DNA from 3 places in the Mucilaginibacter sp. P5_A6 genome. Region 2 is predicted to be linked to each of the others. Evidence: riboswitches for the same ligand, from Rfam matches in the RefSeq annotation. Region 2 holds a riboswitch; each other region holds the start of a gene.
What was found. Region 2 has a riboswitch for S-adenosylmethionine ahead of AC1DO4_RS08070 (hypothetical protein). Riboswitches for the same ligand answer to the same signal wherever they lie in the genome.
Positions count from the first base shown of each region.

Region 1 (2,204 bases), on a different contig from region 2:
TAGGTACTATTGTTATGTTTGCTCCGCTGGCTTTTGTGCTAATTATTTCATTTGGCTTCAACCGCTTATCTTACGGGGTAGCTGCGTTGCTGTTTATTGCTTTTTCGGCAGTAATGGGCATTAGTTTAAGTTATATCCTTATAATTTATACAGCAAGTTCCGTGCTCGGCGTGTTTATTACCACATCTGTTGTATTTGGCATTATGGCAGTTGCTGGTTATACTACTAAAACGGACCTTACAAATTTCGGTTCAATAATGATTATGGGGCTGGTGGGCATTATCGTTGCATCATTATTTAATATGTTTATGCATAGTACCCAACTGGAATACATTATTAGCTACATTGGTATAGCCGTTTTTGTAGGCTTAACCGCTTATGATGTTCAAAAGCTAAAGCGCATTGGCGCAGGCCTTGAGTATGGCAATGCTTCGGCCGGTAAAATGGCACTTTTAGGGGGCTTAACGCTATACCTTGATTTTATCAACCTTTTCCTGATGATACTGCGTTTATTTGGCAGAAGAAGATAATAACCCCGCAAAACATCTGTTATTAAAAGCTGCCTGCAAAAGGCGGCTTTTTTTGTACACATAAATTTACGCAGCATACAGATTGAAGGGTTAAACAACTATTGCATTTTACCGCTTTATTATGCACCTTTGCATTGCTTATGGAGAAAGACGGAGGGATTAGACCCTGCGATGTCTTAGCAACCTGTGCTTCACAAGGTGCTACATTCTACTCAGCCAGCCATACGGCCCTGGGAAAGATAAGCGAAAGTCAATATAACACCCGACTTTTCGATGTAAGCTTTTTTAAGTATCAAGTAGTTAGTATCAGGTATCAAGACATTTTTGTTTTGTGCTATGGCCTAATTTAAAAATCAAGCACCGGAATTTCCCGTACTTGATACTTGATACTCGCTACTTGATACCAAAATGGACATTAGAAAAGAATTAGAAAAACGAATCCTTATAATTGACGGGGCTATGGGTACCATGATACAGCGGTACCAGCTTGCCGAGCGGGATTTTCGTGGGGAGAGGTTTAAAGATCATATCAGCGATCTTCAGGGAAATAATGACCTGCTGAACATCACACGCCCAGATATCATAAAGGCAATTCATGCCGAATATTTGGATGCCGGCGCGGATATCATCGAGACCAATACCTTTAGTACGCAAATAATTTCGCTTGCCGATTATAAGCTGGAAGAACTGGCTTATGAGCTGAGCTACGAGGGCGCTCGCCTTGCCCGCGAAGTAGCCAACGAATACACTAAAAAAAATCCATCAAAACCGCGTTTTGTTGCCGGTGCTGTTGGACCAACTAACCGTACCGCGTCCTTATCGCCCGATGTTAACGATCCGGGTTATCGTGCTGTTACTTTTGATGACCTGGCTAACGCGTATTACGACCAGGTTCGAGGTTTGGTTGATGGGGGATCGGACCTGTTATTGGTTGAAACCATATTTGATACCCTTAACGCCAAAGCCGCGTTGTTTGCAATAAATCGTTATGCAAATGAATCGGGTAAGCATTTGCCAGTTATGATCTCGGGGACTATAACCGATGCGTCAGGTCGTACTTTATCGGGGCAAACTGTTGAAGCTTTCTGGAACTCGATACGCCATGCCAACCTGCTTTCGGTGGGGTTAAACTGCGCTTTGGGTGCTAAAGAAATGCGTCCGCACCTGGCCGAGCTTTCTGAAAAAGCTGACGTATTTATTTCGGCCTATCCCAATGCGGGCTTGCCAAATGAGTTTGGCCAGTATGACGAAACCGCGCATGAAACAGCGCACCAGCTTGATGATTTTATTAAAGCCGGGCTGGTTAATATTGTGGGGGGCTGTTGTGGCACCACGCCAGAGCATATTAAGTGTATTGCCGAACGAGCTGCAAAATATCCACCAAGAAGAATTCCTGAAGTTGAACCCGATTTGCGCCTGAGTGGTTTAGAAGCAGTTACCATAAAGCCCGAAAGTATTTTTGTGAATGTGGGCGAACGTACCAATATCACAGGGTCGCCAAAGTTCTCGAAACTTATTTTAGCCGAGGATTATGAAGCCGCATTAGCCGTTGCCTTGCAACAGGTGGAGGGTGGTGCCCAGGTAATCGATATCAATATGGATGAGGGTATGATTGATTCGGAAGCGGTAATGGTAAAATTCCTGAACCTGGTGGCCTCCGAACCTGATATTGCC
Region 1 is NZ_JBFUKZ010000002.1:373,177-375,380, reverse strand. It holds gene AC1DO4_RS03635 (Bax inhibitor-1/YccA family protein) at 1-530, shown strand, start outside; SAM riboswitch class I at 666-776, shown strand; gene metH (methionine synthase) at 939-2,204, shown strand, end outside.
Region 1: it holds a riboswitch for S-adenosylmethionine, as region 2 does, so the genes downstream of both, metH (methionine synthase) here and AC1DO4_RS08070 (hypothetical protein) in region 2, are expected to answer to the same signal.

Region 2 (2,204 bases):
GGTTCTTTCCAAACTTTAGTGATCAGTTCATCCAGGTCATCCGGGGTGGGAGGGCCCAGCCTGGGTTTAATTTTTTGTGATGGGGCGATACTGCTCAGTAGCCCATATTCAGGATTGTTAATGAGCTCGCTTTCCTGCCTTTCCTTAACGATTTCGATAGTAAGGCGGAGTTGTTCACTGATCTGGTTGTAAGGCTTGCTGTACAGATCGGATACGCGGGTGTGTACGTCCAATACCGTATTTACTGCGCTCAGGTTATACTCTCTGGGATTTTCCTCGTAGTCTACAAAGGTTGACGGCAGTTCACGTTCATCGCGCGAAGAGCAATCAACTTCTACATTATTAGCGTCTACAACTTTGTTTAAACGGTATACGCCAGATTCAACCGGGATCCAATTGAGTAAATGAGTTAACCAGCGTGGCGTAATGGTTGATAACTGTGGAACGGTACGGGTTGCTACCGCTAACTGCCTGGCGGCTACATCGCCAAGAGCTGTTTGTTTTGATTTTTGATCTGGCATTTTGGATAATAGACTAAGTGTATTAAGAAATTATTTTATGGTGCTGCTTTAAATTACAATAACCTGTTCGCAATGATAAGAAATAATATATATTAAATCTATAGAATTTATAGAATTAATATATATTTGCAGTATCACATTCTTTTTTACTTATCCAGAAAGACAGAGTGAAAGGCCCGATGATGTCTTGGCAACCTATACAATACCTTGTGTTGTAAAAGGTGCTAATTCCTGCTCCTGTAAAGGGAGAGAGATAAGATGCTACAGGTTTATAAATATCTCCACAGCTCTTTTCCGGGTAGTTGTTGTCATTGTTACTCTTGGCTAAGGACGCCGACAGATTTTATATTATCTTAATTAGACATCAACAGGCCGCGATAGCTTATATCCAACCACCCGTTTTTTCAAAACAATGGAAACGAACTGCCGGTATTGTATCAAAAACAGGTTTTATTTTTGTATTCCTGTTTTATCGCGGATATCACTATGGCCGCCTTTACGCGGCCGGGAAAACCTTTAAGCTGCCGCTTGATAACGGCGTGCAACATTTTATCGGTTTTTATAACGTAAGCGAGTTTAGGCTTAATAACAGGCTTTCGTCCTGTGCGCCCGACGATACCGTATGCTGGCAGAACGTAATATTTGAAAAGTTTAATACCATCAGCATCAGGGTAGCTAAGCAGTTTCAACTAAACACGCAAAACAAAATCCGCACTACCGAATATTATGGTAACGTTGGCAGGCTATTTTACGGATATGAGGCAGATACGGTTAAGCATGTTATTACACTGAAAAACCGGTCCGATACAACGGAGAAAATTGTGCTTAACTATACTGTACCATTCCCCGGCAGATTTATTATAAAAGGAGTAGACCGTAAGAATGATTCGATATATGTTGTGCTTAACAAGATTGATAAGCAATACCCGCTTGCTGCAAAAAGAACTACTGGTGATAATGAATAGCGACAAATGATTGGCTGGAACAGGTTCCCGTCCCGTTTAAGAGGCACCCAGTAAAAGGTATCAAATATTTCAGAACATTCTTTGTAGCAAAACCACGCTCGTGTTAACTTTTTTAATAAAATAAACATTTGTAAGAATTCCTGGGAAAGATGGACAAATATTGCCAATATGTTGATATTTATAATTAATTTGAGACACGGTATCAATGGTTAAAATTTATTTTATAAGCAATGAATCCCCATTGCCCAACGTTGATTTTTTAAATTATCTCAATTCATTTCCTTTAGATATAAAAAGCAAAATTTTAAGATTTAGCAGATGGCAGGATGCTCAGGCATCTCTTCTGGGCAAAGCTCTATTGAAAAAAGGATTGGATGATTTCAATTTAGATTCCAATCTGTCAAAATTAAAATATACAAATTATGGCAGACCCTACATCGAAGGTGTTTTAGATTTTAATATCTCCCATTCGGTTAATTACGTTGTTTGTGCATTTTCTACAATTGGTAGGATTGGTGTTGATATAGAGGAGGTTAAGGAGGTTTCTGTCGGTGAATTTAAAAATCAGTTTCTTGAAGAGGAATGGAACGCCATTATTAACTCTGAAAATATTTATCACTCATTTTATACTTACTGGACAGCCAAAGAGGCTATAATTAAAGCAGATGGGAAAGGGCTTAGTATTCCGCTGAATAACATTTTACTTAAAGATGGGAAA
Region 2 is NZ_JBFUKZ010000006.1:59,873-62,076, reverse strand. It holds gene AC1DO4_RS08075 (family 2A encapsulin nanocompartment shell protein) at 1-521, opposite strand, end outside; SAM riboswitch class I at 669-781, shown strand; gene AC1DO4_RS08070 (hypothetical protein) at 842-1,486, shown strand; gene AC1DO4_RS08065 (4'-phosphopantetheinyl transferase family protein) at 1,692-2,204, shown strand, end outside.

Region 3 (2,204 bases), on a different contig from region 2:
TTTAATATCATCAATATGCTCAATACCCACAGCAACGCGTAACGAATTAGGCCTTACACCTGCCGATAACTGTTCCTCATCAGAAAGCTGCTGATGCGTAGTTGCCGATGGCTGAATGATCAATGTTTTTGCGTCGCCAACATTAGCTAAATGACTTACCAGTTTAAGATTATCAATTAGTTTACCGGCATCTTCTTTATCACCGTCTATCTCAAAGGATAACACCGCTCCAAAACCATTTTTAAGGTATTTTTTAGCCAGTTCATGGTAGGGCGATGATTCCAGTCCCGGATAGTTAACTGTTGCTACCTGGGGATGCTGGTCGAGCCATTTGGCAAGCTCCAGTGTGTTATCTACATGGCGCTGTACACGCAATGAAAGGGTTTCTAATCCCTGGATATTCAACCATGAATTAAATGGTGATTGCGAAGGGCCAAAATCTCTAAGGCCTTCCACACGGGCACGTATTATAAACTGAATGTTACCAAACGGGCCGCCAATGCCAAATACATCGGCAAATACCAAACCGTGGTAACCTTCAGACGGCTCTGTAAACTGCGGAAACTTGCCATTGGCCCAGTTATAAGTACCGCCATCAACTATTGCACCGCCAATGCTGGTTCCATGACCACCTATCCATTTGGTGGTTGATTGTACCACCACACTTGCGCCATGCTCCAACGGGCGAAACAGATACCCGCCTGCTCCAAAAGTATTATCAACTATTAAAGGCAGATCGTGCTTTTTAGCGAGAGCGCCTACCTTATCAAAATCGGCAATGGTAAAGCCGGGGTTACCTATGGTTTCCAGGAAGATGGCTTTGGTTTTACCATCGATGAGGGCTTCAATACTTTCGGCAGTATCATCTTTGGCAAAACGCGCCTCGATGCCTAAGCGCTTAAAGGCTACCTTAAACTGGTTATAAGTACCGCCATATAAAAATGGCGAGGTAACAAAGTTGTCGCCAACCTGTAATATATTATTTAATGCAATGAATTGTGCTGCCTGGCCCGATGCCGTAGCTAATCCTGCAATACCACCCTCTAAAGCCGCTATACGTTTTTCAAACACATCGGTAGTGGGGTTCATTAATCGGGTATAAATGTTGCCAAACTCCTTTAAGGCGAACAGGTTTGCACCATGCTCGGCGCTTTTAAATACGTAAGATGTAGTTTGGTAAAGCGGTACGGCGCGCGCACCTGTAGTTGGGTCAACTTCCTGGCCAGCGTGTAGTTGTAAGGTTTCGAATTTTAAGGCAGACATAGTTTTAAGTTTTTGAAGGTTATAATTAAATTTTTGATGTTTGAATGGATTTTAGCAAGCTGATAAATTGTTTACCAGTTTTACAACACGTATATTTTCAGGGATTGAAAAAGAAACGCATTAAAGCATCAACAGCAGCAACACATACAAATACCGCTATTTAAGCTAATAGGTTGTATGTTACCGTTTTGGGTATTAAAAATGTTGCCTGTAGTAATTTTAATTAAACTTTTCATGGTTATAAATTTATATTCCCCGGTGTTATTTGCCGGGACAGGAATTGGCACCTTCTTCAAAATTGAAGGGTTGCCAGCGGGTCATTGAGCCTGATCTCTCGCCGCTTCTTTATAAATCAATACCCGAACTATGCGGAGAATTGATCGACTATAGTGGTATCGCTACCAAATAATGTTCCAAAGATAAGCGGATATTTATTTAAATACCAAATTAAATTTTTATTTAGATTAAAGACTGCTGGGCAAAGGAGCAAGAACACATGGCATTTCTGTCCTTGCTCCTCCGTCTTTTCATCCTTTATCCATTCAAAGCCTGCTCCAAATCGGCCACTAAATCATCAATATGTTCCAGCCCAACCGATACCCGTAATAAGTTAAACGGTGTTTTAGTATCGGGGCCTTCCATGGTTGCACGGTGCTCTATCAAACTTTCCACACCGCCAAGGCTGGTTGCCCTGGTAAATATTTTTAGCTTGTTGATGATGTTGTGGGTATCGTTTTCATCGCCCTTAACTATAAAGGATAGCATTCCACCAAAGGCAAGCATTTGGTCTTTAGCAATTTCATGCTGCGGATGCGATGTTAAACCGGGATATAAAACCTTTTCTACTTTGGGGTGATACTCTAGAAATTCAGCTAATAACTGCGCATTGTTTACATGTGCTTTAACACGGTATGGCAGGGTTTTAATGCTGCGCACCAGCC
Region 3 is NZ_JBFUKZ010000019.1:53,657-55,860, reverse strand. It holds gene AC1DO4_RS18950 (O-acetylhomoserine aminocarboxypropyltransferase/cysteine synthase family protein) at 1-1,263, opposite strand, end outside; SAM riboswitch class I at 1,507-1,617, opposite strand; gene AC1DO4_RS18945 (trans-sulfuration enzyme family protein) at 1,798-2,204, opposite strand, start outside.
Region 3: it holds a riboswitch for S-adenosylmethionine, as region 2 does, so the genes downstream of both, AC1DO4_RS18950 (O-acetylhomoserine aminocarboxypropyltransferase/cysteine synthase family protein) here and AC1DO4_RS08070 (hypothetical protein) in region 2, are expected to answer to the same signal.